Regions from separate parts of the Endozoicomonas sp. ALE010 genome, predicted to be linked through region 3. Evidence: predicted binding sites of a transcription regulator. Region 3 holds the regulator's gene; each other region holds the start of a gene.
What was found. The regulator PhoB, encoded in region 3, activates phosphate uptake and scavenging genes when phosphate is short. The targets are predictions, from matches to a motif close to TGTCATANNNNTGTCANA.

Region 1 (10,746 bases), on a different contig from region 3:
TCACCCCTCACGACGGTACCCGTATCAAGGAAAAATTCCTGCAGGCAGAAGATACCGCACGGCAGCTGTTGTCTGACTTCCGTCAGGTGGAAGAGAACTTCCGGGCACTGGACCGGGGCGTCAGAGAGCGGATCACCACCAGCAGCAGCGGTAAGGGCCAGATGCTGGACACCATTTTCTCGGAGCAGGATGCCATTACTGAATCGGACCAGGGGCGCAGCTTCAAGGCATTCTGGAGCTGGCTGATGTCCCCGGTCAGCCAGGATGAATTGCAGGAGACATTGCAAAAAGTCCTCCGGCTGCCGGAAATCAATAGCCTCAACAGTGATAAAGACCCTTTGCTGGACGGCATTCGTTTTCGTCTGCTGGAAGCCGGGGAAAAAGTGAACAGCACCTGCGCCCTGTTAGTGGAACAGTTACGCCGCTACCTGGATGACCAGGCCTGGCTGGAAAACCGCCGGATTATGGAGATTGTCCGGGATATTGAGCAGAACGCCATCACCATTCGCCAGCACCCGCCACCGGATAAACTGTTCACCACACTGTCGCCATTAAAACCGGAAGTGGAGCTGCCCATGGGTCGGGGGCTGTTCCGCCCTGCCCTGCGCCCGGTGATTGATGAAGTGCCGGAAGAGGGTCAGGGCGATGTGGACACCAGCGCACTCTATAATCAGCACTATGTGGATGAGCAGGCCCTGAAAAGCCAGATTCGCTTCGCCCTGCAAACCCGGTCACAAATCACCCTGGCAGAACTGCTGGAACTCTACCCGGTGAAAAAAGGATTAAGCGAAGTGGTCGCCTACTTACATATCGCGGCTGAATCGGATCGGGCGGTAATCAACGCTGAACATAATCAAGCGGTTCAGTGGCTGGACAATACCGGGAATACTAAAGCGGCGTGGATGCCTTCGGTGATTTTCACCCGTTAATGGTTTTTTACCTATTAATCACTTCGTCATAACAAAATGAGTAAGAATGAATCAGCCCCATCACAGGGGAACGCCAATCTGGGTGTCGTTGTGGTCAACCTGATGAAAGGTGTTGTCTACCGGGACCAGAATCCAGCGGTATGGCAGCAGCTTGAAGAACTTCATGGGCCAGTATTGGACTATGTCCGGGTCATGGGTCTGGACCTGATCCTGGACGAGGCCGAAGGCTACGCTTTTCTCCGGCAACTGGATGAAGAGACCACCGAAGCAGACGACGACAAGACAAAGCTGCCGCGACTGGTGGCCCGTCGCCCCCTCAGTTTTCCGGTCAGCCTGCTCTGCGTACTGCTGCGCAAAAAAATGGTGGAGCAGGACGCCAGCGGTGGTGATGCCCGGCTGATCCTAAACCGTGAACAGATCGTTGAGATGATGCGGGTGTTCCTGCCGGACCGGGCCAATGAAGCCCGACTGTTTGACCAGATCGATACCCACATCAATAAAGTGGCCGAATTTGGCTTCCTGAAAAAACTGTCCGGCAATCCCCCCGCCTGGGAAGTACGACGCATCATCAAGGCACTGGTGGATGCCGACTGGCTGGCGGATTTTAACGACAAACTCAAGGTATACCGGGACCATGCAGACACACTCGTTTGATTTTTCCGACAGCACAAAACGGGCTGGCTTTCGTCTGGCAGCCCTGGAAGTGCTGAACTGGGGAACCTTTCACAAAAAAATCTGGGTCGCCACCCCCGGTGGTGATAACAGCCTGCTGACCGGGGATATCGGTTCCGGTAAATCCACCCTGGTGGATGGTCTCACCACCCTGTTGGTCCCCAGCCAGAAAATCACCTACAACAAGGCGGCGGGTGCGGAAACCAAAGAGCGCAACCTCACCTCCTATGTGCGCGGATACTACAAAAGCGCCAAGGATGACGACACCCTCAGCGCCAAAGCGGTGGCCCTGCGCGACCATAACAGCTACAGCGTCCTGCTGGCCCGTTTTGTCAACGAAGGGTTTGACCAGACCATCACCCTGGCCCAGGTATTCTGGAGCCGGGATAACAGCAATACGCCGGAGCGCTTCTATCTGGTGGCACGAAAACCGTTATCCATTGCCAAACACTTCAGCGGCTTTGGCAGTGATATTGGTGACCTGAAAAAAAAGTTGAAACGAAAGGAGCACATCAAGCTGTTTGACAGTTTCAGCCAATACCAGGCCGAGTTCCGTCGCCAGATGGGCATTGACAACGATCAGGCTTTGGAGCTGCTTTACCAGACCGTCTCCATGAAATCCGTGGGCAACCTGACCGAGTTTGTCCGCAGCCACATGCTGGAAAGCACTGATGCCGAAGAGAAAGTCAACGAACTCAGTCGTCAGTTTGACAATCTTAACCGGGCTCACGAGGCGGTACTGAAAGCTCGCCAGCAAATTGACCGCCTCGCCCCCATGATTGACAACTGCAACCAGTATGAAAGCATTGAGTCAAGCATTGCGGCCCTGCGCCAGTCCAGAGAAGCGCTGTACGGTTTTTTTGCCGATAAAAAAATCACGCTGCTGACGGAGCGCATCCAACGCCGGGAACAGGAACAGCAAAAACTCGAATCCCGCCTGCAGGAGCTGCGTCTGTCCATTGATGACCTGCGCACCACCAGCCGTGAACTGGAACGGGCCATTGACCAGAATGGTGGCCAGCGCCTCTCCGAACTAAAAACAGAACTGGAACGACTGGGACGGGAACGGAACCGCATCGCCAAAGCCTGTGATGATTACCAGGCACTGTGCAACATCCTGGAATTCTCCCAACCTGCAGACGACGATGGTTTTTTTCATAACCGGCAGCAGGCGGAAACCGGACTGCAATCCCTGGAGAAACAGCAGGCCGATCTGCAAAACCAGCAAGTGGAACACCGCGTTGAGTTCCAGAAACTGCGCAGTCAGCACGATGAACTGGAAGCAGAGATCGCCTCGCTGAAAAGTCGTCAGTCCAATATCCCCAGCCGCAACCTGGCCATCCGTCAGGCCCTGAGTGAATCCCTCAACCTGCCGGAATCCACCCTGCCCTTTGCCGGTGAACTGCTCCAGGTTCGCGAAGAAGACAAACACTGGGAAGGGGCGGTTGAACGAGTACTCCATAATTTTGCCCTGAGCCTGCTGGTGCCCGATGAGCACTACCAGTCCGTTGCTGACTATGTGGATCGCACCCACCTCAAGGGACGTCTGGTCTATTACCGGGTTCGCCAGCCCGCCCGCGCCACGGCCGATACCCTTGACCCTCGCTCCTTGTGCCGCAAGGTCTCGATCAAGACCGACAGCCAGTTTTACAGCTGGCTTGAGCATGAACTGTCCCAGCGCTTTGACTATATCTGTTGCGATCAGCTGGCCGACTTCCGCCGGGAGGTTCGGGCCATCACCACCGCCGGACAGATCAAAAGTGGCGGCAGCCGCCATGAAAAAGACGACCGTTACCGTATTGATGACCGTTCCCGTTTTGTCCTGGGCTGGAGCAACCGGGAAAAAATCTTCACCCTGGAAGCCACCCGTAAACAGCTGGAAGCCGACATTCAGAAATCCGCCAGCGCTGAGATGCGGTTTAACCAGCAGATCAACCAGCTGAACCAGCGGCAGTTAGATCTGAAGCTGCTGCTGAAATACGCGGATTTTGCCGAAATCAACTGGCAGCCCCTGGCCATTCAAATCAACAGCCTGGAACAGGAAAAGCAGCAGCTTGAAACAGGCTCCGACATTCTTCGCACCTTGCGCGAACGCCTGGAACGTTGTGAAGCAGCTACTCGTGAAAAAGAGGAACAGGAGCGTAAACTGACCAGGGAGTCCGGTACCGCTGCAGAGAAGCTGAAACAGGATCACAAACTGCTGAAGTTTTCTGAACAACAGCTTTCAGAGCTTCCGGAAACCGCCCGGGAGTCATGCTTTCCCACGCTTGCCGAAATGGAACATGAAGCCCTGGGGGACAAAAAGATCACCATTGAAAACTGCGACAGCTCCCAATCCACCATGCGCAGCTGGCTGCAGCATCGCCTGGATAGCCGGGAGAAAAAGTCCCGGGAACTGGCGGCCCGGATTACCGGGCAGATGGCGGACTATAAAAACGCCTATCCCCAGGAAACCCGTGAAGTGGACGCCTCCATGGGCTCAGTTGCGGAATTCACCGCCATGCTGGAAACCCTGCAAGGGGAAGACCTGCCCCGCCATGAGCAACGGTTTAAACAGATGCTTAATGAAGGCACCATCCACAACATGGCCATGTTCCAGAACTGGCTGGATCATCAGCAACAAACCATTCGGGATAAAATCGCCACCATTAACCGCTCCCTGGCCGCTATTGACTACAGCGACGGCACCTATATACGACTGGTGGCGGACAATCACCGGGACCCGGAGATCAACCAGTTCAAAATCGACCTGAGAAACTGCCTCGGCGATACACTGACCGCCGATAACAGCGATGATGCCTATGCGGAAAACAAGTTCCTGCAGGTGAAAACCATTGTCGAACGATTTAATGGCCGGGAAGGCCAGAGCGAACTGGACAAACGCTGGACCCGCAAAGTGACCGATGTGCGCAACTGGTTCCTGTTCAATGCCTCGGAACGCTATCGAGAAGATGACTCGGAAAAAGAGTTCTATTCCGATGCCGGTGGCAAATCCGGAGGGCAAAAGGAGAAACTGGCCTACACCATCCTGGCGGCAGCACTGGCCTACCAGCTGGGTCTGGAGTGGGGCGAAAACCATTCCCGCTCTTTCCGCTTTGTTATGATCGACGAAGCCTTTGGCCGGGGTTCTGACGAGTCCGCCCGCTACGGGCTGGAGCTGTTTCGCCGGTTGAATCTGCAATTATTGATTGTCACCCCCCTGCAGAAGATTCATGTGATTGAAGATTATGTGAACTCTGTCCACTTTGTTCATAACCAGGGCGGGAACCACTCTATGCTCCGGAACCTGACCATTGAACAATACCGACAGGAGAAACAGCAGGAGCAGGAGCGTCTGCTTAAGGAAACCATAAGCCAGAACCGGGCAGAAGCCATTAGCTAAATGATTACCCTCACCGAACTGCAAAAAAAATCCCTGCGCCCCTGGAGTTCCGGGGCGTTTTTGAGAAGTGTGTTGCAGGGAGAATCCCTGTTTCCGCTGGAAATTACGTTTCGCAAACCTTCCGGCAAAGTGCTCAGCCAGGAGTTTGCCAAAGTGCGGGACTGGATAGCCCTGTTACACAGCAATAGCAAGGCGGTAAAAGGCAGTGGTTATCGGCTGGATTATCGCAGCATCAACCATCAGCAGCTCGGTACCCAGCGCCTGCCCCAGCGCATTGTGTTTGAACACCGGGAAGACTGGCTGGGTTTTATCGGCAAGATCAAAGCCTTTCGCCAGTTTGATGAACTGGCGGGCACAACCAGACGACAGCTGCCAGAGTTAATGCCCTGGCTGCTGGATAAACCGTTAAAAGCCCTGGAGCTGGTTGATAGCTGGCCCCGGTTGCTGAAGGTCTGCCGATATTTTCAGCTGAATCCAAAACCGGGGCGTTACATCCGCCAGTTGGATATCCAAAGTGTTGACAGCAAATTTATTGAAAATAACAAGGGCATTCTCTCGGAGTTGCTGAGCCTGGCCCTTGAACCGGAGGATTTTGATGGGACCATCGCCGGGCTCGCGGAAAACGGTTTTGAGCGCCGCTTTGGTTTACGGTTTGATGAGCCGCTGGTGCGATACCGGTTATTGGATCATCCCGGCCCGGTGACGGATATCACGGTTCCGGTGTCGCAATTTATAGATCCGGGAACCGGCAAGGTGTTTATCACAGAAAACAAGGTCAATGGTCTTGCCTTTCCACCAGTACCGGATGCCATTGTCATCTTTGGGCTGGGCTATGGTATTCAGTCACTGTCTTCCATTGGCTGGCTGAAGGAAAAAGAGATTATCTATTGGGGGGATATTGACACCCACGGTTTTGCCATTCTCTCCCGCCTGCGCCAGCATTTTCCGCAAGTCCGCTCCTTGTTGATGGACCAAGCCACCCTGCAAACGCATTTGGCACTGTGTACAGAGGAGATGGACAGCAAGCGTTTTACTGGTGAACTGCCGGGGCTTACCCCGGATGAATCGCCAGTGTTTGCGGCCCTGAAAGATAATACCTTCGGAAAAAACCTGCGTCTGGAACAGGAGCGTGTTGGTTATGGCTGGCTGTTGGATGCACTTTGACCTGTGATAGCATTAGCAGCGAAAATCCAGGGTGAGGTCTTTCTTTTTGAACACATTCAAGTTTCAAGACCTAACACTGGTTTCTTAATGGTTTCTTAACACTGGTTTCTCTTGTGCGGGGCGGACCATATATAACCTCCAGCTTCTCTTTCCGTATAACATCTATCAGGTATTATTCGAGATTTCATTCCCAACCAGTACAGTACTTAAGAGCTGGCAAGTGTACGGAAGCATTGAGCTTTGAAATTTGAGTTTTGCAAATGAGCATAGTATTCACCCGACAAGATCGAAATCTTTACGACGTACTCAATCAGGCAACTGAAGATGAGCTGCTGCTGTTATCCAAAATTATTGGTGACAAATTCTCCAGTGACATTGATACCAACTGTACGGATCCATTCAAAATTGCCCGCGAGTTGCACCTAATGGGAGGACACTCTGCTGCTAATCTCTGGCGGGGTCACGGTGTCAGCTACAAGCAATAAAAAGGACACCCACTTTTTAAAAAGTGAAGAGAGCGACAGCGTCCCACAACTGGCTTCCTGACAACCCGCAGGGCCTCTGGTAAGCTTGCCTTCAGCTGCTCCCTTGTCCCGTTTTTCCTGACGCTTTCCGCCCTTCATAGGCAGCATTACACCATCAAGAGAGGCCGCTACCGTCGCAGCATTGGCTGGAACCTGAAAGTTGTCTGCCAGACATATACTCAAAAGGTTCAAGATACTGTTCCCACCGTTCACTGAGTTTTGCAGGAAGACGAGCCAAAGTACTGGCCGACGGTTTCATATTTCCCAGCAACTCAAGAAGGCTTGCCACTTCGGTTGGTGGCAACTGAGCCACCATCCATGCCGCTTGCTTTGCCGCCCTGGGTAACCAGAACCCTTCAACAATCCCTGCCTGGAGTTCCAGGGGGACTATACATTTGCTTCCTGAGCCGGATCGATACAGGGTTCGCTTTACCCGGACAGAGCCAGCAGCAGATTGGTATGTTTGATGATTTTGAGCCACCCTGCGATAAACGGTGCCCTTGACCTCAATAGAAGGTTCATTGACGTCCAGTTTTTGGAGGTCTTCAGAGAGAATCTCCTGCTCTGCAAGAGCCATGAGGTTATGCAGTTCATTTTCGTAATCCTCCCAGTGGAGCTCATGGCATGACTGGCGAAGAAGAGATAACCGATGTTGCAGCATCTCGATTGCAGGGCAGTGATTACTAGCGGGAATGGTCAGTGGGTGACATACTTCCATGGAGGGCGGCCTCTCGCAGATGATTCTTTTGTCACATGAAAATCATAGCTGCGTTTGGTCGCCTTTCTTGTTCGGGTATTTTGGCTCCGGGACGTAAATCCTGTGCTCCAGGGTCTGTAGTTGTGCTCAGTATGAGACTTTGACCCTCATGATTCTTAAATTCCCTTTTTGACGTGTTGGTTGACCCTTTTGTGTTTCTGCTGGCCATTGGCGGCACCTGATCCCCGCACGCATCATGCGGACCTATATCAACCGCCCTATTCTGATTGTTTCTCTGTCTCGGTACACCGTGATGATTTAGCTGTCATATTTCTTTCATCATTTCCCGTTATAACTGTTCAGCAACTAAAACAGGACATGACAGGCAAGGCCGATGAAAATCCCTTTCAGCAGAACCGCTCCATTACTGGCAGCTCTGATCATTTCAGGCTGTACTTTGGATATGCAATCTGCCAGCGTAACCCACCCGGATATGCAACCGGTTGGTCGCTATGCATCTGGCACTTTCTTTGAAGGTGCAGCAGAAATTGTCAGCTGGCATAAAACCAGTCAGTCGATTTTTGTCGTGAATGCCGGAGAAAAAACGATTGATATTCTGGATGCCAGCCAATTAACCAGCAAGGCTCTCGCTAACCCACTGACCGATTCAAACCTGACCAAACGAAGCAGCATTGATATTCAAAGCTATCTGCCAGACATCGAACTCGGTGCTGCAAACAGCCTGTCATTACATGATGGCCTGCTGGCTGTTGCCGTTGAAGCTGACATCAAACAGGAAAACGGCGTTGTTATTCTGTTCAACATCGATGATCAAGGTAATGCAACCTACCGGGATTATGTCCACACTTCAGCACTGCCAGACATGGTGACCTTTACCCCAAATGGTAAATATGCGCTGGTTGCCAATGAAGGTGAGCCTTCTGAAGATTACAAAATTGATCCTGAGGGTTCCATCAGCATTATCCAGATCAACGATAACGGTACCGTAGGCGAGGTCAGACAAGTTGGCTTTACTGAGTTTAATAAATACGGTCCAAGGCACAATGAGTTAAGCGAGCAAGTTCGGGTATTTGGCCGAAATGCCACCGTTGCACAAGACCTTGAGCCTGAGTTCATCACCGTATCCAATGACTCTAAAAAGGCTTATGTCAGCCTGCAGGAAAATAATGCTCAGGCAATCATTGATATTGAAGCAGCTGAAGTCGTTAAGATCTTCCCCCTGGGCTACAAAGATTTTGGGAAATACACCGCCGATATCAGTAACAGGGATGGTGGCGTGAATCTGAAAACCTGGGCGGGTGTATACGGTATGTATCAGCCAGACACCCTCGCTTCTTATGAAGCCAATGGCAAAACCTATGTTGTTTCTGCCAACGAAGGTGATGCCCGTGATTACTGGTATGACAGCCCTTCCAGAACAGATTGTCTGAACTCCGGCGGCCTGAAGTTTGATGAAGACGACGGCTGCCTTGCTTATACTGAAGAGTTCCGTGTGAAAAAGGTGAAGGTGGCTGATGAGCACCCAAATGCCGACAAAGCAAAAGATTCAGCCGGGATGGCTCAACTGAAAATCACCAACACTCTGGGAGACAGTGATAACGATGGTGAGTTTGAACAGCTTTATGCTTACGGTACCCGTTCCTTCGCCATCTGGGATGAATCCGGAAATCTGGTGTTTGACTCTGGCGATGATTTCGAGCGCATCACGGCAGAAATACTGAAGTCTGACTTCAATAACAATGACGATGAAACCAAAGGCGATAACCGCAGTGATGACAAAGGTCCGGAGCCTGAAGCCCTGGCCATTGGTGAAATCAATGGAAGACACTATGCGTTTGTTGGTCTTGAGCGTACCGGCGGCCTGTTTATGTACGACATCACCAGTCCGGAATCACCTGAATATGTCCGCTATATCCATAACCGGGACTTTTCCGTGAATGTGGCCGAGCAGCCTGAACTGGCTGGTGACCTTTCACCGGAGGGTATGGTCTTTGTGGCAGAAGCGGACAGTCCCACTGGCAAGCCTTTGCTGATCATTGGCCATGAGGTTTCTGGATCAACCCTTGTCTATGAAATCTTTTAACGACTATTCGTACAGCCTCCCGGGAGGCTAAACGTTTAAAGGCTTCCACCCGGAAGCCTTTTTTATGCTTTAAACAACCGGTATCGGACTAACGACATCGGCATTCTGTGCCCGGTGCCGCAGAAAATGATCCATCAGGGTAATCGCCATCATCGCTTCAGCAATGGGTACTGCACGAATACCTACGCAGGGATCATGGCACCCCTTGGTGACGACCTCCACCGGCTTGCCCTGACTATTAATCAACTTTCCTGAGGTGGTAAAGGACAATAAAAAGAGGACAATAAAAAGAGGACAATAAAAAGAATAAAAAGGACACCCACTTTTTAAATAGTGAAGAGTACATCATTTATTCATTTTTTAAATGATAGTATCCGACCTTCACCACCCCTTGGTAACATTTTGATTTTAAACGATTAAATATCGTGCCAACCATATATTCGAATAGAATATATGGTTCAAAATCAAATGATTACGTTATTTTGGTGGTGAAAGTGGGATAGTATTGATCATTGTAAGAATGTCTCATTCAAAGAATAAAAAGAAGAATTTCTCATTCATACCAAACAGGAAGCGTATAAAAAGCACTCAGCAACAGCCAGATAGAAGACACTATCAAGACAATATAAGAAAGAGCATTCAGAAGATTCTGGCCACATTAAAGTAAATGAAAATACGTTGATCAGGCAGGGTAGAGAGCACCGCTCACAGACATCCCATGAACCCAGCATTTTCCGGTGCTTTCTGCATAAGCCTTCAGTGAGGCCAGCTTGCCGACTGCGCGGTGAAAACGATTATGCCAGCGCATAGTCTCCAGCCATTCTTTTGGGTCAATACCCAAGCGCTCCAGGATAGGTGGTACATCGTCAGTTATACGACCAAGTTTGCCTTTTCGGACAATTCGGCCAGACCAGTCAACCAGTTCAAAGTAGCTACTGAGTGGGTATGGAATCGCCTGTTCCGGGTTTTGACCCTGAGCTTTTAACGGTTTCAAGTGTGTCTTTTGTTTTTTTCCGTTTGCGCTGTCGTATGACTCAATGCGCTCTTTAATAGAAGTATGTTCTGAGGTTTCCAGCGTTGCGGCAATTTTTGCCCGGATGGGGTTCAAGTCGACATAGGCCATGCAAGTCAGCAATGCTGCCTCATCTAACAAAGCCTGACTTTTGTAACGACCTTCCCAAAAGCGCCCTTTGCACTCATCCTCTTTATTGGCCAGCCGGGCTAAATATTCGTTGAGACAGCGCATGAACCAGCTGATATCCATTAACCGACCT
Region 2 (10,746 bases), on a different contig from region 3:
AAGAGGTGTTGGTTGACCAACGTTATTAGCCAGATCAATCGTTATCCGGGTAATTATTGCCTTATACTTCGTTTCGATAAGCTCAGTCCCTTGCAGCATCGGTAGTTTGGTATCAGCAGGCCTGATGAGAAGCAGGTGATTATCGTTCGTCGGTGAATAAACGGAAGAGACATAAGCAGCCTGGGCAACCTGGCCAGTTTCGATGATAGGGTGCTGCAATAAATCATGGCCGACTAAATGTTTGTATTCAGGAAGCTGCTCGCCTGAGATTAACTGGTCGAAACAATGATATTTTTCACTGAAACCATCAATATCATTGATATTGAAAACGGGATGGCTTTCTCTACTAAATGCTCCACTCAAATCATCCCCGGGCACAAGGAAAAATCCAAGTTTTGCTAATTCAGCTATACGTTCATCAGATAATTCAGGATGCCTGGGCGTATTGGAATGATAAAACGATTGACGCCTGCTCTGCTCACCAACCTCTCCGAGCGTTTGGTATTTATGGTCACTAACCAAGACAGCAACCTTCCTGTTCGCCAGTATTTTCAGGGGGATTGTTGCACAGCGGCTAAAAATCTCAGCGGGCATAAATCGGAGATCCGGATTGAGGCGGATCATTTCTATGTCTACCTTTTTTTTGAGCATGTACTCAAAATCAAAATCTCCAAATAAATACCTTGCCTTGCCATAAGGCCTGGGTATAAACGGAATGGCAAAGTAGGCTGTTTTGACTGGCACCCGCATCAATTTAATAAGATGACTTCGGTCATGCAGTTTCTCCCTATGCCCTTCACCCTCCGTAAAATTGTCATGAGGTATGCTATAGGTCACGCCAAAAGTGGTGCCATTGGGAAGCAGGTTGATATTCATTTTCATCCCCATCTGTTGCTATTTATGTTGAGACTTGACAGGAGTTTTCCCGGGAGGCTGTTCTGTTTTCCGTCGTCTTGGACACTGGCTATCGTTAAATAGTTCTTGTCCAAAAACGCAATCCGCTCCTTTATCCAGAATCTGTAGGGTCAGGGATTTTTAACGTCATCCTCTGCATCTGTGCTCTCAATGGAAACCCAAATACTCTTAAGCTTTAATGAATGAAGGGTCTTCCGATCAGAAAGCAGCTCATCTGTCTGGGCACAAAGAGTTTCTGCCTCTGCTTTCCGATCAACGATTTTGTCTCTCAATGCGTTTTCGCCCGGTGAGTTGCGATAACCCATTTCCATTAACAGGTCACCGAGTGACGTCATGATGAGCGAATGCATGTTGATCATTGGGAAATACGAGTCTTTTCCCGAAAGGATTTCTTCCTGCACCGCTGTCTTATGCCATTCCACCTCCTTATGGATAAACTGCTGACTGATTTCTTCCTGTTTAATTTTCAGTTCTTCCATGGTACTGGTATTTTCAAGCTGCATCAGTTCATCATACACAATGGCTTGCCTGACCAGGCCCGCACAATCAGTCATGTATTGTTCGGAGAATGCCAATCGACAGATTGCTTTATTAATGGCAACAGAGAGATTGGGGTGCTCTTGCGGGTAGGCATTCAACGTCTCGATGGCCGATTGACAAAACCTTATAGACTTTTGGTAAGGAGCCATAAAAAACTCCGCTTCCCGTAACGATTTGACCACCCCCTCATTTTTAATACTTGTTGGTTGGCCAGCGTTAACGGCCCGATCAATCATTGCCTGATACTTCGTTTCGATAAGCTCACTCCCTTGCAGCATGGGTAGTTTGGTATCAGCAGGCCTGATGAGAAACAGGTGATTATCGTTCGTCGGTGAATAAACGGAAGAGACATAAGCTGCCTGGGAAACCTGGCCAGTTTCGATGATGGGGTACTGCAATAAATCGCCGACTAAATGTTTGTATTCAGGATATTTGTATTCAGGGAGCTGCTCGTCTGAGATTAACAGGTCGAAGCAATGAGAACTTACACTGAAATCGTCAATACCATTGATATTGAAAACGGGATGTCTTTCTCTACTAAATTCTCCATTCACATAATCCCCGGGCACAAGGAAAAATCCAAGTTTTGCTAATTCAGCTATACGTTCATCAGATAATTCAGGATGCCTGGGCGTATTGGAATGATAAAATGATTGACGCCTGTTCTGCTCACCAACCTCTCCGAGCGTTTGGTATTTATTGTCACTAACCACGACAGCAACCTTCCTGTTCGCCAGTATTTCCAGGGGGATTGCTTCACAGCGGCTAAAAATCTCAGCGGGCATAAATCGGAGATCCGGATTGAGGCGGATCATTTCTGTGACTACCACATTGGGCCTACTCACAAAATCATAATATCCAGATAAATAGGCAAAGTAGGCTGTTTTGACTGGCACCGGAATCGATTTAATAAGACGACTTCGGTCAAACCGTATCTTCCTATGCCCTTCACCCTCCGTAAAATTGTGATGAGGTCTGCTACAGGTATAGGGCACGCCAAAAGTGGTGCCATTGGCAAACAGGTTGATATTCATTTTCATCCCCATCTCTGCTATTTATGTTGAGACTTGACAGGAGTTTTCCCGGGAGGCTGTTCTGTTTTCCGTCGCCTTGGACACTGGCTATCGTTAAATAGTTCTTGTCCAAAAACGCAATCCGCTCCTTTATCCAGAGTCTGTAGGGTCAGGGATTTTCAACGTCATCCTCTGCATCTGCGCTCTCAATGGAAACCCAAATACTCTTTAGCTTTAATGAATGAAGGGTCTTCCGATCAGAAAGCAGCTCATCTGTCTGGGCACAAAGAGTTTCTGCCTCTGCTTTCCGAGCAACGATTTTGTCTCTCAATGCGTTTTCGCCCGGTGAGTTGCGATAACCCATTTCCATTAACAGGTCACCGAGTGACGTCATGATGAGCGAATGCATGTTGATCATTGGGAAATACGAGTCTTTTCCCGAAAGGATTTCTTCCTGCACCGCTTTCTTATGCCATTCCACCTCCTTATGGATAAACTGCTTACTGATTTCTTCCTGTTTAATTTTCAGTTCTTCCATCGTACTGGTATTTTCAAGCTGCATCAGTTCATCATACACAATGGCTTGCCTGACCAGGCCCGCACAATCAGTCATGTATTGTTCGGAGAATGCCAATCGACAGATTGCTTTATTAATGGCAACAGAGAGATTGGGGTGCTCTTGCGGGTAGGCATTCAACGTCTCGATGGCCGATTGACAAAACCTTATAGACTCTTGGTAAGGAGCCATAAAAAACTCCGCTTCCCGTAACGATTTGACCACCCCCTCATTTTTAATACTTGTTGGTTGGCCAGCGTTAACGGCCCGATCAATCATTGCCTGATACTTCGTTTCGATAAGCTCAGTCCCTTGCAGCATGGGTAGTTTGGTATCAGCAGGCCTGATGAGAAACAGGTGATTTTTGTTCGTCGGTGAATAAACGGAAGAGACATAAGCTGCCTGGGAAATCTGACCAGTTTCGATGATGGGGTACTGCAATAAATCATGGCCGACTAAATGTTTGTATTCAGGGAGCTGCTCGTCTGAGATTAACAGGTCGAAGCAATGAAGTGATTCACCGAAAGTGCCGCTAAAATTGATATTGAAAACAGGCTGGCTTTCTTTCCTCAATAATTTAAATGTACTCATTCTTTCCCCCTCCCAGGGCATAAGGAAAAATCCAGGTTTTGCCAATTCAGCTATACGTTCATCACATAATTCAGGATGCCTGGGCGTATTGGAATAATAATAAAACGATTGACGCCTGTTCTGCTCACCAACCTCTCCGAGCGTTTGGTATTTATTGTCACTAACCACGACAGCAACCTTCCTGTCCGCCAGTATTTTCAGGGGGATTGCTTCACAGCGGCTAAAAATCTCAGCGGGCATAAATCGGAGATCCGGATTGAGGTGGATCATTTCTGTGTCGACCATTTTGAGCATACGCTCAAAATCAAAATCTCCAATTGAATTCCTTGTTTCGCCACAAGGCATGGGCATAAACGGATTGGCAAAGTAGGCTGTTTTGTCTGGCACCGGAATCGATTTAATAAGACGACTTCTGTCATGCAGTTTCTCCCTACACCCTTGACCCTCCGTAAACCTCTCAGGAGGGACACTGTAGGGCACGCCAAAAGTGGTGCCATTGGCAAACAGGTTGATATTCATTTTCATCCCCATCTGTTGCTATTTTGTTGAAACTTGACAGGAGTTTCCCCGGGAGGCTGTCCTGTTATCCGTCTTCCTGGACGGCCATCGTCAAATAGTTCTTGTCCAAAAAGGCGACCCGTAGTCTAGCCCGGATATTTCATAAACGTGCTCCCGATCTCGCTTGTCCTTTGCCACTCTAAGGGAGTTTTGCTCAGTCGACCGTACTCCCCGGTACGGCGCTCCTTCACAAAATCCCTTAGAGCGACAAAGTCCTTCGCGATATTCGGGGCAGTTTATGAAATATCCGGGCTGGTGCATAAAAGCGTTAATACCCGTACACTACGTTCTGTTTCATGGGGTTAAGCCTGCAAAAAAAAAACCTGCTGTGCAGCCAAGGCACAGCAGGTTTTTTTGCAGGAGGAATCTTGCCGATCACGCTGTCAGGAAAATAAGGACACCTGGCAGAATGAAGAAGGCGATGAACAGATAGGCAAACGCATACATTCTGTTTCTGGCTGCCAGATCAGACAGTTTGTCAGCCATATACAGCGGGATCTCTCTCAGCCACTTGATGCCGTAAATAACCACAACCGCACAGAGGTTAAAGAAGAAATGCACCATGGCGATGGTTAGTGCCGGCAGGGCCGCAGGACCGGTAATTGCCGTGGCAGCCAGCAGGGCGGTAATGGTTGTACCGATATTGGCACCCAGGGTGAAAGGGTACATCTGTCGTACAGTAAACAGACCATTGGCCACCATTGGAACCATCAGGCTGGTGGTGGTTGAGGACGACTGAACCATCACGGTCATGGTCATACCGGACAGAATGCCGCTGATCGGACCCCGGCCAATGGACTTGTGCAGGGCATCTTTGGCTTTACCCACCATGACCTTTTTGAGCAGCTTGCCCAGACGAACCACCGAGAAAAAGATCAGGACAATACCGATACCAATCATGGCGATACCTGCCAGTGTGCTGTCCGGCAGTACCGATACAAAACCTTTGACAATGTCTTCAGCCGGAGAGGTTAACGGGTCAATAAAATTCAGGCCTTTCATTGACATATTCTGACCGCCAACCAGCATGCTGGCTACCGATACAGAAAGCTTGCTCAAAACGCCTGTGAACAGCTCCAGAGGCAGAAGAATGAGAACCGCCAGCCAGTTAAAGAAGTCATGAACGGTAGAGGCGGCAAACGCCTGCTTGAACTCTTTATGGCAGCGAATATGACCAAGACTTACGATGGTGTTGGTGATGGTTGTGCCGATGTTGGCACCCATAATCATCGGGATGGCCAGGTGAACCGGCAGGCCGCCAGCGACCAGGCCGACAATAACAGAGGTGACTGTACTGGAAGATTGTACGAGCGCTGTCGCCAGTGTGCCCGCCAGCAGACCCATAACGGCATTGTTGGCAAAGCTGAACAGCTGTGCTGCGGCTTCACTACCACCCACCGCCATTTTAAAGCCGGAGCCGATGACACTAACAGCTACCAGCAGAGCGTAAATCCATAGAACAACGCGCAGCCAGATACGACCGTAATGTCGCGTGGTCATGGTTTCGAAATCAGCGCCCTGTGAAGAAGCAGATGTCATTTCAGACATAGAGAGTGCACCCCGGTGCATATAAAGTTGATGCTAAAAGTATCGAGTCTTTATTACAGTTTTATGACAACTTCTTCACAAACAATCAGCAGATTTTCTTTTTCGGGGGCTAAGTAGTTAACCAAATGAAATCCTATTTTCTGACTAAGTGGTCAGTCACTCTGCTGCGTTACAACTCCGGTCACATAGCTACGGCTATGCTCCCTTCATTGTGCCTTGCATAGTAACTGCCCACTTAGCCAGAAATATACGATTCCATTTGGCCAACTACTTAACAGTCTGAAGCGCTCTCTTGATCGACCTGTTTTTGCAAAAAGTCGATCATATATTTTCTGTCTTCTTTCGGTTTTTCCCTGGCTCTGACGATCTCTTTATCCAACAGTTCTTGCGGTTTTTCCGGTTGGGACTTGAAGGTGGTGAGCTGGTGTTTTAACAGCCATCCTGCGATATAGGGATCACTGAACTCCAATGCTCTCTCCAGGATACGTGGCGCAAATGGTCGCAATTCCTCAAGGGATGCGCCTCCCACCTCTAATAACCAGTCTATTGGCTGGTGGGTGTAGATGGGCTCCACCACTTCTTCCCGGGAAAGATAGCCATCAAAATAACTGAGCAATGCCGAGGTGGCTTTACCGGGGTTCTGTTTGGCCTGGTGATTATCCATCAGCCATTGGGCTACCCGGGTATTATAATGGCTCATGGCCTGCTCAAATTGATGCTGGGCTTGCAGATTGGCTCCCTGATCAATCAGCCATCGGGCGTTGGCAAGATACCCGCAGTAAAGGGAGGTATTCAGAGCCTGGTTGAGCAGCGCAGCGGAGGCTTCGGGTGTCAGGCTTGCCCCATTGGCCAGCAGCCAGTCTGCCTGAATGGCCATATCGATATGAGTCTCAGCAATAACCTCCAGCAATGTTGTATTGATATCGTTGCTGAACGAGCCGATGCCCTGGGATCTCCTGTTGATTGATGGGGCGGTTGCTGTGGTGGTCAGGTGTTCTGTTATGTTGCCGGGCTGATTGGGATCTGACCGGGATTTCAGCTGGCGCAACGTTGTCATCGCTGTTTTGATATTTGCCCCGTTTTCCAGGCACCATTGTGCAGTTCTGGTATACCCCTGCAAAATAGCGTGGGGCAACAGCTTATCCAGTCTTTCGGATTCTGTCAGTTTCCTGAGTTCTTTACCCACCAGCGGTGTCAGCTCCAGATCCTTCCCGAACCGCCCTGAATTCTCGGCTTTACGCTGTTGGAGTTGCTGTAATTCACGACACTTTTCAAGCTGTGCAAACGCGGCATCCGGCAGATCGCTGGTTTCCCTGAGCCTGCCGACTTCCCTGGATTTAAGGTTTATTTTCGCGGTGACGACCGGATGCACTGGACCATCATCAAGTTCAGCCCAGAGTGTTTCTTTCATTGCCCAATTGACCAGAGTTTCATCATGCTTCCATTGTTGACCGGTCCGGCTGACATCAAACAATAACTGATCGTCGACCCATGGGTTAAGAATCCAGTCCTCCAGGGCCAGAAAATCACTGTGAATCTCTGCTCTGAGGCGCTGGTCAGGGATATACCGGTCACTGTAAGGTATGACCCGCTGATAAATTGACCTGACGGTAAATGCACTCTGTCGAACCTCCGCCTCCGGGTGATTATGGAGAGTTTCGGTTGGTGGCGGTGCTGGCAGATCCGTTTTGCTGGCAGGCGGAGGAGGTAGTTTTGGATGGGCGGGATGGGTGGTCAATGTGCGTGAAGTATTTACGACGGGGGCAGGTAATCTCTGGCCCGGCGGCGTTTGCCTGACGTAACAGTCAGAAGCGTGGCTTGGCTGTAAGCTAAACCCAAGGTATCCGGACATCCGGTTGGCTGGTACATGGCTCCCGATATTGTCAGCCCCCCTGCCGGGACTTGTGTTAACCTCTCCGGTGTGCTGCTGAAGATGGCCACTGCTGTTATGTTGATGAATACAGCCCTTGGCGGCCTGTCTGTAGTACTCTCTGGAGAGAGGGGCCTTGAAATGGGCGTTATCCACGTTTCCACCAGTTCTTTTACGGAAGCATATAAAATTGACCCGATATTCGAGATTAAGTTCCACATCGGTGGTCATCAAGTGAAGGATAAACGTTAGTTTAAATTAGAAGGGAAATGGGAATAGCCTCGCGAATAAACGAGCAGGCTATTCTTATAGTGGCTAGTGCAGCTAGGACATGGTTTCAATGAGTTTGACGGGTTGTCGTGCCCCCGCACTCCGTTCGTCCTGAGCCTGTCGAAGGGCGGAAACTCCGGACTCTGATAGATCGTGCCAAGCACCCTTCGTCCGTGCATCCTGAGCGGAGCCGAAGGACGCTCAGGGTGAACGGAGACTGTACACGTCAAACTCGTTGAAACCATGTACTGGTTTATTTCAGCAGGTCATCAAACAGCTGCACATTCACCAGCTCACCCGCTGGTTTATCACCGTCTTCTTCCGCCAGTACGATATAGCAGTCAGAATGACTCATGGTACTGAGAACTCCAGACCCCTGATGACCGGTTGACATAACCTGCAGTTCACCGGATTCCCGGTAAACCAGCTTTGCCCTCTGGAAATCCCGGCGTCCCGGGCGCTTTCTGAGCGGGGTTTCCGTCGCCAGTGTAAGCTCCACTTTTGGTTCCGGTTGCTGGTGCATCATATGGCGTAATGCTGGCGCGGCCAGCTGCTGGAAGGTGACGGTAGCCGATACCGGGTTACCGGGCAGGCCAAAGAAGACACTGTTCGGGAGCTGTCCAAAGGCAAACGGCTTGCCCGGTTTGATGGCCAGTTTCCAGAAGCCGGTTTCTCCCAGCTCATCAAGAATGTCTTTGGTGTAATCCGCATCGCCGACAGAGACGCCACCGGAGCTGATTACTGCGTCAGCTTCCTGATCGGCTTGCAGAAAGGCTTCTCTTAACGCCGCTTTATCATCAGGAATTCTGCCAAGGTCGATGATGTCGACGGCCATTTTTTTCAGCATGGCCTTGATAACAAAACGATTACTGTCGTAAATATTACCCTGTTTCAGTGGCTCACCGGGCAGCTTTAATTCATCACCTGTGGAAAATACCGCAACTTTGACTTTCCGGTAGACCGTGACATTGGCAATACCCAGCGAGGCCAGCAGCCCGATATCCTGAGGGCGAACTCTCCGGCCCGGTGTAAATACCCGGGTGCCTTCCGGAATATCTTCCCCCGCTGTTCGGATATTGTTACCGGGCTGGTTCGGTTTCCGCAGAAATCGAATACCTTGTTCTGTGGTTTCAGTCTGCTCCTGCATGACCACCACATCGGCACCTGCTGGAAGGCTGGCCCCGGTCATAATCCGGATACAATGTCCGGCGGGAATCTCCCCGGAAAAAGGGTGACCGGCCAGGGACTGGCCTGCCAGGGGTAAAGTATCACGGTTGTGCAAATCCTTTAGCGCCAGGGCATAACCATCCATGGCCGAGTTGTCATGGGAAGGCACATTGATAGGCGATACGATAGGCTCTGCGAGTACCCTGCCAAGGCTGTCTTCCAGGGCAACGGTCTCGGTTACGGATACTGGCTTTACACTGCTGATCAGTGTTGCCAGTGCTGCTTCCAGCCTTATTAATCCATCAGTGGCACAGCAGTCGCTCATGATTGCCCTCGTTCATTGACCAAAGCGGGTGGAAAAAATTAACTCTCTGTTATGCCAGGTGGTGATGCAAGCTATTTTTCATGACAATATTTTTCAATAAAGCTGGCAATATGTTCTGGGCTGTTGATATCCAGTTCTTCCAGATGACCAGGAAGGTTGATGCCGGGATTGCCATCCCAGGCGATGGCTATGATATGGGGGTCCTCAGTAAACAGGAAGGGCTTGTCATAATCACTGCGATGAAGCTCGATTTTAGCGATGGGAGCCTCACGAAAACCTTCCACCAGGATTAAATCCAGCTGATCCTGATTGAGAAGTTGCAGTTGCTCCTGCAGCTGTCGTTCATATCCATTCGGGTACTCGGTATAGCAAAGGGATCGACCAGGCATGCTCAACACCAGTTGACTGGCACCGGCATGGCGTAAACGGTAACTGTCTTTTCCCGGTGGGTCGGGTTCTATCCTGTGATGCGTGGCTTTGACCACACCGGTTCGAAGTCCCTGGCCTGCTAACAGTAGCAGTAGTTTCTCGATAAGCGTGGTTTTACCGGTACCGCTAAAGGCGGCGATACCAATAACCGGGATGGAGGCACTGATCTTTGGGGGTATCATCATAGAAGACATCTTTCGTTTTTTGCAACCTGCTCGTCCGGATATTTCATCAATCAAAAGGGGCCCATGGGCGGTAGGTTTACCGGGTAATCCAATAAAACAATAGTACCTGATAGCATGGTTTTTCGAGAAATAAGCAGGTAGGATTCACTGGGCTGTTGATAAAACGATCTCCCGGGAATTTTTTTTTAACAGTCAAATGAGGTTGTTTAACGTAGTGATTAAACTGAATTAACAAGCGAGCGCCGAGCTTCGGTACCTAATGGGTATGATCCTATGGACTGGAAGCCGCAGCCAGAGTGCGTATCACTGGCTGCCAGGGCTGTAAAAGAAACTTTGCAGCCTCCCGCGATTGGAAAGGTGTTCTATGCATTCTAATTTACCAGAGCTGCAGGACCGTCAGGGACGGAAATTCCCTTACTTGCGACTGTCAGTCACAGACCTGTGCAATTTTCGTTGCAATTACTGTTTGCCTGACGGCTGCCTTGACCATCATCACAGTGAAGCACTGACCATTGACGAAATACGTCGTCTGGTAACGGCTTTTGCTGCGGTCGGTGTGGAAAAAATTCGTCTGACCGGGGGGGAGCCTACCTTACGTCAGGACTTTTCCGACATTGTCAGAACCATCAAGCAGGTCCCCGGCATAAAAAAGCTGGCCATGACCACCAACGGCTACAAAATGGATCAGCGGGTTATGGACTGGCTGGATGCGGGTATTGATGCCATCAATGTCAGTGTCGACAGTCTTGACCCCCGGGCCTTTGAGCTGATTACCGGCC
Region 3 (10,746 bases):
TGGAGGCCAGAGCTGGCAAGAGTTTAGATGGGATGAGCTGACTTCCCATGTAAGGTAATCTATGCGGTCTCTAACCTCCGAACAGATTATCGTAGTAGAAGTACATGGAAGAAGTCAGCTCATTAGCCAAGGAGCTTAAAGCTCATCTGCCCTGGCATCAAGCCCGGATTATATTTCTTGCACAATTCATTCTCGGCTTGATACGTGGGCGCTCATGCAATCTTTATCGTGTGGCAGAAGAGTTCCAAGGTCAGTCTCAGGCAGAATCAAGCTATCGCCGCATAAAGCGCTTTTTTGCCGGTTACACCTACTGTTATGAGCAGCTGGGTAAACTGATACTTCACTGGCTGAATCTCGACAGATACACACTCTGCATGGAGCGAACCCTGAAATTGATTCCAGCGGATAAGATAGATGAGCTACTTGCTGATCGTGAATTCATTGGCCGTGACTGGTTCAAATGGCTGGACAATCAGGGCATCGTCTGTCGACTGCGAATCAAGGAAAGCACTACTGTACTGGGTAACTGTGGCAAGAATATCAAAGCCGCACAATTATTTTGGAACATAAAGCTTGACCAGACAGTGACCTGGCACAGCAAACGCAAAGTCTCAGGTATTTATCTGTATATTGCTGCAAGGCGCACAATCAAGGGGCTTTTAATTGTCGTGGCAACCCAGAAACCAGACACCATGATTGAGGACTACTTTAAGCGTTGGTCGATAGAAACGCTGTTTGGTTGCCTGAAAAGTCGAGGCTTTGATCTTAAGTCTACCCACATGACGGATCTAGACCGCATGGAAAAGCTAATGGGCATGCTTGCATTGACATTTGCCTGGTGTTTGATTGCTGGTCACTGGCATTATGGTGAAGCGAAAGAACTCCCTCTGAATAAGCATATGCGGCCAGCCAAAGCTCTGTTCAGACTGGGAATAGACATGCTCCGCAGGGTTTTGAAAAACGAAGGTTCAAAAAATGATCAGATTGGATTTCAGACCCTGCTTCAGGTTTTGTCCCGTACATAGGTCTCAGATAAAACCGGGTAGTATAGGCTCTGCTTTGTCAACAGCCCCCTGTCCAGCGGTAACTTTGTCCAATTGCTTCTCAAGACCATCCCAAAATCTTATTCGTGCCGAAATAGCCTCTTTCGCCTTGGCAACGGCCGATGCTTCGGCAGTTTTGTCCCCATTTATAGACTGTTTCAGCAGGTTCTCTGCTGCCGGGCCATGCTCATTCCCATCAAGGTCAATATGTCTCTCAAGGTAGTAGGTCATGGCAGGAACGGACGCCGGGGGGATTTCCCAATGATTCAACAGGGAAGAAAACATCTGCGGAATGGCATCTTCACGGCCGAAAAGAAAATAACTGGCCACTTCCGGTAACGAACCATACTGGGCGATCTTCAGCGTATCCGAAACAAATGCCTGAATGTATTCCGGTACCTCAGCAACCACCAGGGCCTGCTGCCAGGGAACCCCTGTCTTGATGCTATAAATTACCTGTTCGATTTTGCTGGTATCCGCGGATACTTCATTCATGGCAGCGAGATACATTTCCAGATGACTCATGGGCGTGCCATGAAGATCCTTATCCGTCTCTTCATAGAGAATAATTTCATTAATGAAGCGGGCAGACGGGGCATCCGTAACTGGCACCCAGGGTAGCTGCATGGAAGTAAACTCAAGCTGCAATCTTTTCGCCAGCGACATAAAATCCCATACAGCAAATACATGAGCTTCCATAAAGGCCGACAACGTCTCCACACTGTTAATTTTCTGGTAGATGGAGTGATTGAAAAGTTGTTCTTGAAGAGGGCGTAAGTCTTCTGTAAACATGATAGTCTCCCGCTATAAGCAATTTGCTCTGGTAGGCCGACAAGACTACATAGATATTGGACACATGGCAGCCTGTGCTCATTTTTTTATCGGCAAAACATGTGTCGGCTGGAAGGCCCTGACTATATTTCCAAAACACAGAACTCCAAGGGCGCAGATGAAATTTATACAATCGATAACAGGCGCTGATAAATGTGCAGAGCTGCTGGATCAGCACGTACCACGCTGGAAAGACTTTATTCAACTGGCTCGCCTTGATCGCCCCATTGGCATTTATCTACTGCTATGGCCAACACTCTGGGCGCTCTGGCTCGCGGCCGAAGGCATACCCTCTGTTGGTAATCTGGTGGTTTTCATTCTTGGGGTGGTGCTGACCCGCAGCGCTGGCTGTGTTGTTAATGACTATGCTGACCGACATTTTGATGGTCATGTAAAACGAACCCGGCAACGTCCGTTGGTGACCGGAAAGATAACCCCGAAAGAAGCCCTGATATACGCCGCCAGCCTGTTTTTCGTGGCCTTTCTCCTGGTGTTGACCACCAATGCCCTGACCATCTATCTCTCCTTTGCCGCCCTGCTACTCGCCTCAGCCTACCCTTTTGCCAAACGACACACGTATCTGCCGCAAGTGGTATTGGGTGCCGCATTTGGCTGGTCCATCCCCATGGCATTTGCCGCCGAGGCCGACACACTGACCACTCAGACATGGCTGTTGTTTATCGCCAATCTGTTATGGACTGTCGCCTACGATACCCAGTATGCCATGGTGGACCGAGATGATGATCTGCAGATCGGCATTAAGTCCACCGCCATTTTATTTGGCGAAATGGATAATCTGATTATTGCCTGTTTTCAGACGTTTACCCTGATAGCCCTGCTGATGCTGGGTTTACAGCTGGAATTAGCCTGGCCATTCTATGTCAGCCTTGTTGCCGCCGCCGCAGGTTTTACCCACCAGCAATGGTTAACCCGCAACCGTGAAAGGGATCCTTGTTTCAAAGCCTTTCTTTCTAATCATTGGGTTGGTGCCGCCATATTTCTCGGTCTGGTCTGTTCTCTGTGATGACTGACTGAAACACCTGAATTTGAAGGTTGAGCCGAAAGCGCTCAACCTTCACCTCCCCTTTATCACTTCAACGACGGGAAAACAGTAACTCATGGGTTGGACAACCCGCAAAAAGTCCATCAAATTTTCATCAACGTCATTTTTCTGTAACATTCCCTCGCTGTAATACCTGTCATAAAGATAAACGGTTACCAAAGCAATCTTCTCTCATTCAACCCCGGGGTATTCTCATGTCTGGCAAAACAATTCTAATTGTGGATGATGAAGCACCCATCAGGGAAATGGTCGCTATGGCGCTGGAAATGGCTGGTTATCAGTGCCTGGAAGCAGCTGATGCAAAGCAGGCGCACTCACTGGTGGTGGATAACCGACCCGATTTGATCCTTCTGGACTGGATGCTACCGGATATCTCGGGTATCGAACTGGCCAGACGACTTAAGCGTGACCAGCTGACAGCAGAAATTCCGATCATTATGTTGACCGCCAAAGGGGAAGAAGACCATAAAATCCAGGGGCTGGAAACCGGTGCGGATGATTACATCACCAAGCCTTTCTCCCCCCGCGAGCTCGCTGCCCGACTTAAGGCCGTACTGCGCAGAACTCATGGAATGGACGAACAGTCGGCTATCGTCGTCAAAGGACTGGAACTGGACCCTGTCAGCCACCGGGTCAGTATTGATGGCAACCCGGCCGAAATGGGGCCAACGGAATACCGGCTGCTGCAGTTCTTCCTGACTCATCAGGAGCGAGCCTATTCCCGTGGGCAGTTGCTTGACCAGGTCTGGGGTGGCAATGTGTATGTTGAAGAGAGAACGGTGGATGTCCATATTCGCCGCCTGAGAAAAGCGCTGGGCAGTGGCTATGAGAATTACATTCAAACCGTCAGAGGTACTGGCTACCGTTTTTCCACTAAAGCGTAGAATGCTGGAATTCAATGAAAATGGCTTCAGTGACGTTTTCCTCATCACCACCTGATGACATAAGAATGATGGTCAGGATCAATCACCATAAGCTCAACAAACTGCGGAACTGCCTGTGACCACCTCTGCCCGATCCTGGTTTACTGGTCGAATAGTGTCAATGCTTGCCATCGGGCTGCTGGTCGGCTGGCTGGCGGACCGGATTTTTCTGGGGCTTTTTCTTGCCACATTATTCTACCTTCTCTGGAGCCACCAGCAACTGCACCGATTGCTGATATGGCTTGATAAGGCTGCCCACAAAGAGCTGGATCCCCCGGAAAGCACAGGCGTATGGGGTGAGATCTTTGACGGTATTTATAGAATTCAGCGCAAACACAACCGCTCAAAACAGCGACTTGCCAGCGTGATAGAACGCATACAGGATTCAACGGCAGCATTAAACGACGGAATCGTCATGGCCGACCAGAATGGTTCCCTTGAGTGGTGGAACCGTGCCGCCGGAGAGTTACTGGGCCTGCAAATGCCCGATGACCAGGGACAGCTCCTGACAAACCTGGTCAGAAATCCAAAATTTGCCCGCTATATGAACAATAGCCACGGCAAAGAGCCCATTAAGATCGATTCACCGGTGCATGAGAGCCGACAGCTTCAAATAGCCATTACCGTTTATGGGCAGGGCAATCGACTTCTATTGGTCAGGGATGTCAGCCGGTTGCATCAGCTTGAAATCATGAGAACCGATTTTGTTGCCAATGTTTCCCATGAATTGAGAACACCTCTAACCGTGATTTCCGGTTACCTGGAGACCATGAGTGACGGTATAGCAATGAATCCGGATACACCGCCCATCTTTAATCGTGCCCTTGGTCAAATGCAGGAGCAGGCAACCAGAATGCAGCGACTGATTGAGGATCTTTTGTTACTTTCACGGCTTGAAGCGACGGAACCGGAAAGAATAAGTCAGTCAGTGACGCTTAAGTCTCTGCTTGCAGGTATCGTTAACGACGCCAAAGCATTGAGCGGTGAAAATCAGCACCAGTTACAACTTGAATGCGACGATGATGCCTTATTAACGGGTGATGCCGTGGAGCTGCGCAGTGCCTTTTCTAACCTGGTTTATAACGCTATCCGCTATACCCCGTCTGGAGGAAAGGTGCAGGTGAAGTGGTGGCAGGATCAGGAAGGTGGACACCTGATGGTTCAGGACAATGGTGTTGGCATTGACCCCGTTCATATTCCAAGACTGACTGAGCGTTTTTATCGGGTGGATAAGAGCCGCAGTCATGCCACAGGGGGGACCGGTCTTGGACTGGCGATTGTAAAACATGTGTTATTAAGGCATGAAGGTCGTATCAGTATCAGTAGTCATCCGGGAAAAGGCAGTCGTTTTATATGTCACTTTCCCCTGTCGAGAATCAAGCAAGCCAACGTCGTCAACGTATAGCATGCCGGTTGAACACGATCTTTCCGGAAATGGTGATATTAACGCCGTATTTGCCAAAATAGAAAATAAAAAAGGGTCTGCAAGACCCTTTTTTATTCAGAGCGAATAAAACTTACTCTTCGATCTGTTCCAGAGCGCAGTCCAGACGCTTCTTGCCAGTACGCTCCAGGTACGCCTGGAAATCACGTGGCAGACGGCCAGTAGTAGCACCTTCCCACTTAATGCGCTCACCCGCTTCGTTCTCGTATTCAAAAGTGTACTTTTGAATGTTTCTGCGACGCTTCTGTACTGTCTCTTCCGGTTCCAGATTACCCACACCCAGATCATTCATGGAAACACCACGGTCAGCCATAATCTGCTTGATGGCTTCAATGCTTTCCTGCTTCTTCTTACGCTTTTCTTCGTCTTTGGCACGCGCTTCCTGCTTCTCAGTCAGCACATCGTTCAGACGGGAAATGATGCGCTCCAGATCTTCCGCGTGTACATCTTTAAACAGTGAGCGAATACGGGTTTTGCTGCTGAGGCGATGCAGAACTTCTTCAAAAATATTCATTTACTCTACGACTCCTTGGTCTTGATAGAACTTCCTACTTAGGAATAAAGATGTTCAATTCGATGAACTTTATACAGCAAGATTTTTTTAGATGGAAGTACCATTATATAAATTTTAAAAATAATGTGAATCACTGATAGTAAAAACTGTCAGTTTATTAATCCAAAATCAGGCAGGTTGTTTTTTTGATCAAAAGGAATAAGTTGTATAACTCCGATATGGATCATGTTGAATGGGAACCACAAAGGACACAAAGAGCACGAAGAAGAGCTTTTCTTTTCCTTTGTGCTCTTTGTGTCCTTTGTGGTTCAAAAATTAATGGATAGTTGCTTAATATTTACCGTAAGCGTACCAGCATTCAATCGACGTTTATTTGCGTTTCTTATTCTCACTGCACTGCCAGCTTTGAGTGACTGCGCCATTTTCAAACGACTCAATCTCCACATCAAACTGCCAGATCCGGTGTATATGCTTCAACAGCTCATCGGTCTCTTTTCCCAATGGCCGACCTTCATGCTGGTAATGACGGAGGGTCAGCATGCGGTCACCCCGGATATTGACATTATAAACCTGAATGTTTGGTTCCCGATTGCCGAGGTTATACTGAGCGGCCAGTGACTCACGGATGGCTTTATAGCCTGTTTCATCGTGAATACTGTCCACCTCAAGATAAGTGCGGGACTCATCATCCAGAATTGAAAACAGTCTTAAATCTCGCATCACTTTGGGTGACAGAAACTGCAGGATAAAGCTTTCATCCTTAAAGTTTTTCATGGCAAAGTGCACAGTATCCAGCCAGTCGCTGCCGGCAATATCCGGAAACCACTCCCGGTCTTCATCGGTAGGGTTTTCACAAATACGACGAATATCCATAAACATATTGAAGCCGAGGGTGTATGGATTGATACCACTGTATTGCGGGCTATCAAAAGGCGGCTGATAGATAACACTGGAATGGGAGTGAAGAAACTCCAGCATAAAACCATCGGACACCTTGCCCTCATTGTATAGCTCATGCAGAAGGTGGTAATGCCAGAAACAGGCCCACCCCTCATTCATCACCTGAGTCTGTTTCTGAGGGTAGTAGTATTGGGCAATTTTTCTGGCTATTCGCAACAGCTCCCGCTGCCAGGTTTCCAATAACGGTGCATTCTTTTCCAGGAAGTAGAGCAGGTTTTCTTCCGGGTCTTTAGGAAAGCGCTCTTCCTGTTCCTGCTCATCTTTCTCAACCTTTGGAATGGTGGTCCAAATGTCGTTCAGAGTCCTCTGGATATACTCCGCCCTCTCTTCCTGCCGGGCCTGTTCCTGCTCAGCGGATAAGGGCCGGGGCCGTTTATATCGATTCACCCCCTGATTCATTAATGCATGGCAGGCGTCGAGTATTTCCTCGACCGCCTCAATGCCATACTTCTCTTCACATTGTGCAATATAATGTTTAGCAAATAACAGGTAGTCGATAATGGACTCGGCATCGGTCCAGGTTTGAAACAGATAGTTCCCTTTAAAGAATGAATTATGACCATAGCTGGCATGGGCTAATACCAGTGCCTGCATGGTCATGGTATTTTCTTCCATTAAATAGGCAATGCAGGGATTTGAGTTGATCACAATTTCATAGGCCAGCCCCATTCTGCCCCGTTGGTAGTTTTGCTGGGTATGAAGAAAGTGTTTACCAAAACTCCAGTGGTTATACATTAATGGCATACCCGTTGAGGCATAGGCATCCATCATCTGTTCAGAGCTGATAATCTCAATTTGATTCGGGTAGGTTTCAAGGCGGAAGCGATCAGCAAGACGGGCCAGTTCCCTGTCGTATTCCTGAATTAGCTCAAACGTCCACTCCGGTTCACTGGAAATCAACTGGCTGCTCATGCATTTTCCTTTTTTTCAAACAGTTTACGGAAAACCGGGTAAATATCACTGGGCGATTTAATCTGCTGCATGGCAAAGTGATCTTTAAACTTCTCCGCTACACTCTGGTACTCACGCCATAAATTCTGGTGGGCACGGTCGGTGATTTCCACATAACAGTAATACTGAACCTTCTGCATAATCTGCTCGGTGAGAATCTTGGTGCAGACACTGGAATCTCCTTCCCAGTTATCACCGTCCGATGCCTGGGCAACATAGATATTCCAGTCCACCGGGCTGTAACGCTTGTTGATCACATCACGGGTCATTTCCAGGGCACTGGAAACAATGGTTCCCCCGGTTTCCCTGGAATAGAAAAAGTCATCCTCATCCACTTCTTTAGCGGCTGTATGATGACGGATAAAGACCACTTCAATCTCTTTATAATTACGCTGCAAAAACAGATAGAGCAGAATAAAGAAGCGCTTGGCCATGTCTTTGATGTCCTGAGTCATGGATCCGGACACATCCATCACACAAAACATCACGGCCTTATTACTGGGCGAAGGCACTTTGACCATGTTGTTGTATTTCAGGTCAAAGTCATCAATAAATGGTAGTCTTTTCAGCTTGGCATTGAGCTCTTTTATCCGTTCTCTTAATTCAACAACTCGTTGCTGGTCCGTTTCATCCGGGCTGACTTCCATTTCCCGGAGCTCTTTTTTCAGTGCCCGTATCTCCCGGCGATCACCACCGGATAAGGCAATACGCCGGGCATGGGCTGAACGCAGGGAGCGCACCACATTCAGGCGGTCCGGAGAGCCTGCTGTCGTATACCCTGCCTGTCGAATCTTGAATTCCGTCATATCCTCCAGCTGCTTCCGAACCAGGTTTGGCAGCTCAAGGTTATCAAACATATGCTCCAGGAACTCATCATGATTTATCTGGAAGCTGAATTCATCCATCCCTTCGCCGCTGTTGCCAGCCTTGCCCTTACCGCTTCCGGAGCCACTGCCGCCTGATGGCCGCTTGATACGATCACCACTGACAAACTCCTTGTTGCCCGGATGAACCTGCTTATAACGCCCACCCTGACCGTGCCGGAATACCGGCTCAGAAAGATCTTTTCGGGGAATGGTGACTTCGCTGCCAGAAACCACATCAGTAATGGAGCGTTTATTCACAGCATCAGACACTGCTTTCTTGATGTGCTTCTTATATCTCTCAAGAAACCGCTGGCGATTGACGGTACTTTTGTTTTTTCCATTCAACCGTCGATCGATAATAATACTCATGAACACGCTCCTTGTGTGTCCTTTATGACAAACAGGGCGAGAATCCATTCGCCCTGCCTCTCTACCCGGACGGCAGTTACTGCGACTTGCGCACCCGGATATACCATTCAGCCAGTAACCTGACCTGTTTCTCGGTATACCCTCTCTCTACCATGCGCTTAACAAACTCATTGTGCTTGCGCTGATCTTCCTGGCTGCCTTTGGCATTGAATGAGATCACCGGAAGCAGGTCTTCCGTATTGGAGAACATTTTCTTCTCAATCACGGTGCGCATTTTTTCGTAGCTGAGCCAGCTCGGGTTTTGGCCATTGTGATTGGCCCTGGCCCTGAGCACGAAATTAACGACTTCGTTACGGAAATCTTTTGGATTGGCGATACTGGCCGCTTTCTCGATTTTCTCCAGCTCATCATTGATGGCCGAGCGGTCGAGAATATCACCGGTTTCAGGGTCACGGTACTCCTGATCCTGAATCCAGAAGTCAGCATAGGTGATGTATCGGTCAAAAATGTTCTGCCCATACTCGGAGTAAGACTCAAGATAGGCGGTCTGAATCTCTTTGCCCAGAGACTCAATGTATTTGGGTGCCAGGAACTCTTTCACATAGCGCAGATAACGCTCATGCACCTCTTTCGGATACTGCTGCTGCTCAATCTGCTGCTCCAGTACGTAGAGCATGTGCACGGGGTTAGCGGCAATTTCCGTAGGGTCAAAGTTGAATACCTTGGAAAGAATCTTGAAAGCAAAACGGGTAGACAAACCTTCCATGCCCTCATCAACACCCGCTGAATCCTTGTACTCCTGCAGCGGCTTGGCATTGGGGTCGGTATCTTTCAGGTTTTCACCATCATAGATCCGCATCTTGGAATACACATTGGAATTTTCCGGCTCCTTGATGCGCGACAGGACGGTAAACTTGGCCAGCATTTTCAAGGTATCCGGTGCACAGGGGGATTCCTTGAGTGAGCTATTAGCCAGCAGCTTTTCATATATATGAATCTCTTCCGTCACCCGGGTGCAGTAAGGCACCTTGACGATGTTCACCCGGTCAATAAAGGCTTCATTGGTCTTATTATTCCGGAATGATTGCCACTCGGATTCATTGGAGTGGGCAAGAATAATACCGTTATAAGGAATGGCACCCATGCCTTCGGTACTGTTGTAGTTACCTTCCTGGGTCGCGGTCAGCAGCGGGTGGAGTACCTTGATGGGTGCCTTGAACATTTCCACAAACTCCATCATGCCCTGATTGGCACGGCAGAGTGCGCCAGAGAAGCTGTAGGCATCCGGGTCATCCTGAGAGTATTCTTCCAACTGTCGTATATCCACCTTGCCCACAAGGCTGGATATATCCTGGTTGTTCTCATCGCCGGGTTCGGTCTTGGCAATACCCACTTGATTCAGAATACTGGGATGCAGCTTCACCACTCTGAACTTGGTGATATCACCGCCAAACTCATTTAACCGCTTAACCGCCCAGGGTGACATGATGCCGCCCAGGTAACGATTGGGAATGCCATATTCTTTTTCCAGAATGTCGGCATCTTCATCAGGATTAAACAGATTCAGAGGTGACTCAAAAACCGGTGAACCTTTGATTGCATAGAATGGGACTTTCTCCATCAATGCCTTCAGCTTTTCTGCCAGAGAAGACTTACCACCACCCACTGGCCCCAGAAGGTAAAGTATCTGTTTCTTCTCTTCCAGCCCCTGGGCAGCGTGCATAAAGTAGGAAACGATTTGCTCAATCGCCTCTTCCATTCCATAAAATTCACGGAATGCCG

Region 1: the regulator PhoB is predicted to act here: its motif matches at 7,692-7,709, upstream of ACO6UY_RS02525 (choice-of-anchor I family protein).
Region 2: the regulator PhoB is predicted to act here: its motif matches at 5,773-5,790, upstream of ACO6UY_RS10715 (Na/Pi symporter).

Annotation. Positions count from the first base shown of each region.
Region 1 covers NZ_JBLYNV010000003.1:81,666-92,411, forward strand. The annotation lists gene ACO6UY_RS02495 (DUF3375 domain-containing protein) at 1-929, shown strand, start outside; gene ACO6UY_RS02500 (DUF4194 domain-containing protein) at 966-1,583, shown strand; gene ACO6UY_RS02505 (ATP-binding protein) at 1,564-4,983, shown strand; gene ACO6UY_RS02510 (DUF3322 domain-containing protein) at 4,984-6,147, shown strand; gene ACO6UY_RS02515 (hypothetical protein) at 6,408-6,632, shown strand; gene ACO6UY_RS02520 (hypothetical protein) at 6,787-7,389, opposite strand; gene ACO6UY_RS02525 (choice-of-anchor I family protein) at 7,763-9,472, shown strand; partial or broken gene ACO6UY_RS02530 (chorismate synthase) at 9,542-9,739, opposite strand; gene ACO6UY_RS02535 (transposase) at 10,155-10,746, opposite strand, start outside.
Region 2 covers NZ_JBLYNV010000020.1:53,834-64,579, forward strand. The annotation lists gene ACO6UY_RS10700 (hypothetical protein) at 1-876, opposite strand, end outside; gene ACO6UY_RS10705 (hypothetical protein) at 1,026-2,489, opposite strand; gene ACO6UY_RS10710 (hypothetical protein) at 2,638-4,134, opposite strand; gene ACO6UY_RS10715 (Na/Pi symporter) at 4,549-5,721, opposite strand; gene ACO6UY_RS10720 (hypothetical protein) at 5,993-7,747, opposite strand; gene moeA (molybdopterin molybdotransferase MoeA) at 8,115-9,353, opposite strand; gene mobB (molybdopterin-guanine dinucleotide biosynthesis protein B) at 9,425-9,967, opposite strand; molybdenum cofactor riboswitch at 10,196-10,343, shown strand; gene moaA (GTP 3',8-cyclase MoaA) at 10,332-10,746, shown strand, end outside.
Region 3 covers NZ_JBLYNV010000047.1:35,205-45,950, reverse strand. The annotation lists gene ACO6UY_RS17620 (transposase) at 105-1,025, shown strand; gene ACO6UY_RS17615 (DUF3050 domain-containing protein) at 1,029-1,835, opposite strand; gene ubiA (4-hydroxybenzoate octaprenyltransferase) at 1,993-2,898, shown strand; gene phoB (phosphate regulon transcriptional regulator PhoB) at 3,132-3,821, shown strand; gene phoR (phosphate regulon sensor histidine kinase PhoR) at 3,937-5,265, shown strand; gene ACO6UY_RS17595 (H-NS family nucleoid-associated regulatory protein) at 5,378-5,818, opposite strand; gene ACO6UY_RS17590 (SpoVR family protein) at 6,188-7,690, opposite strand; gene ACO6UY_RS17585 (YeaH/YhbH family protein) at 7,687-8,964, opposite strand; gene ACO6UY_RS17580 (PrkA family serine protein kinase) at 9,041-10,746, opposite strand, start outside.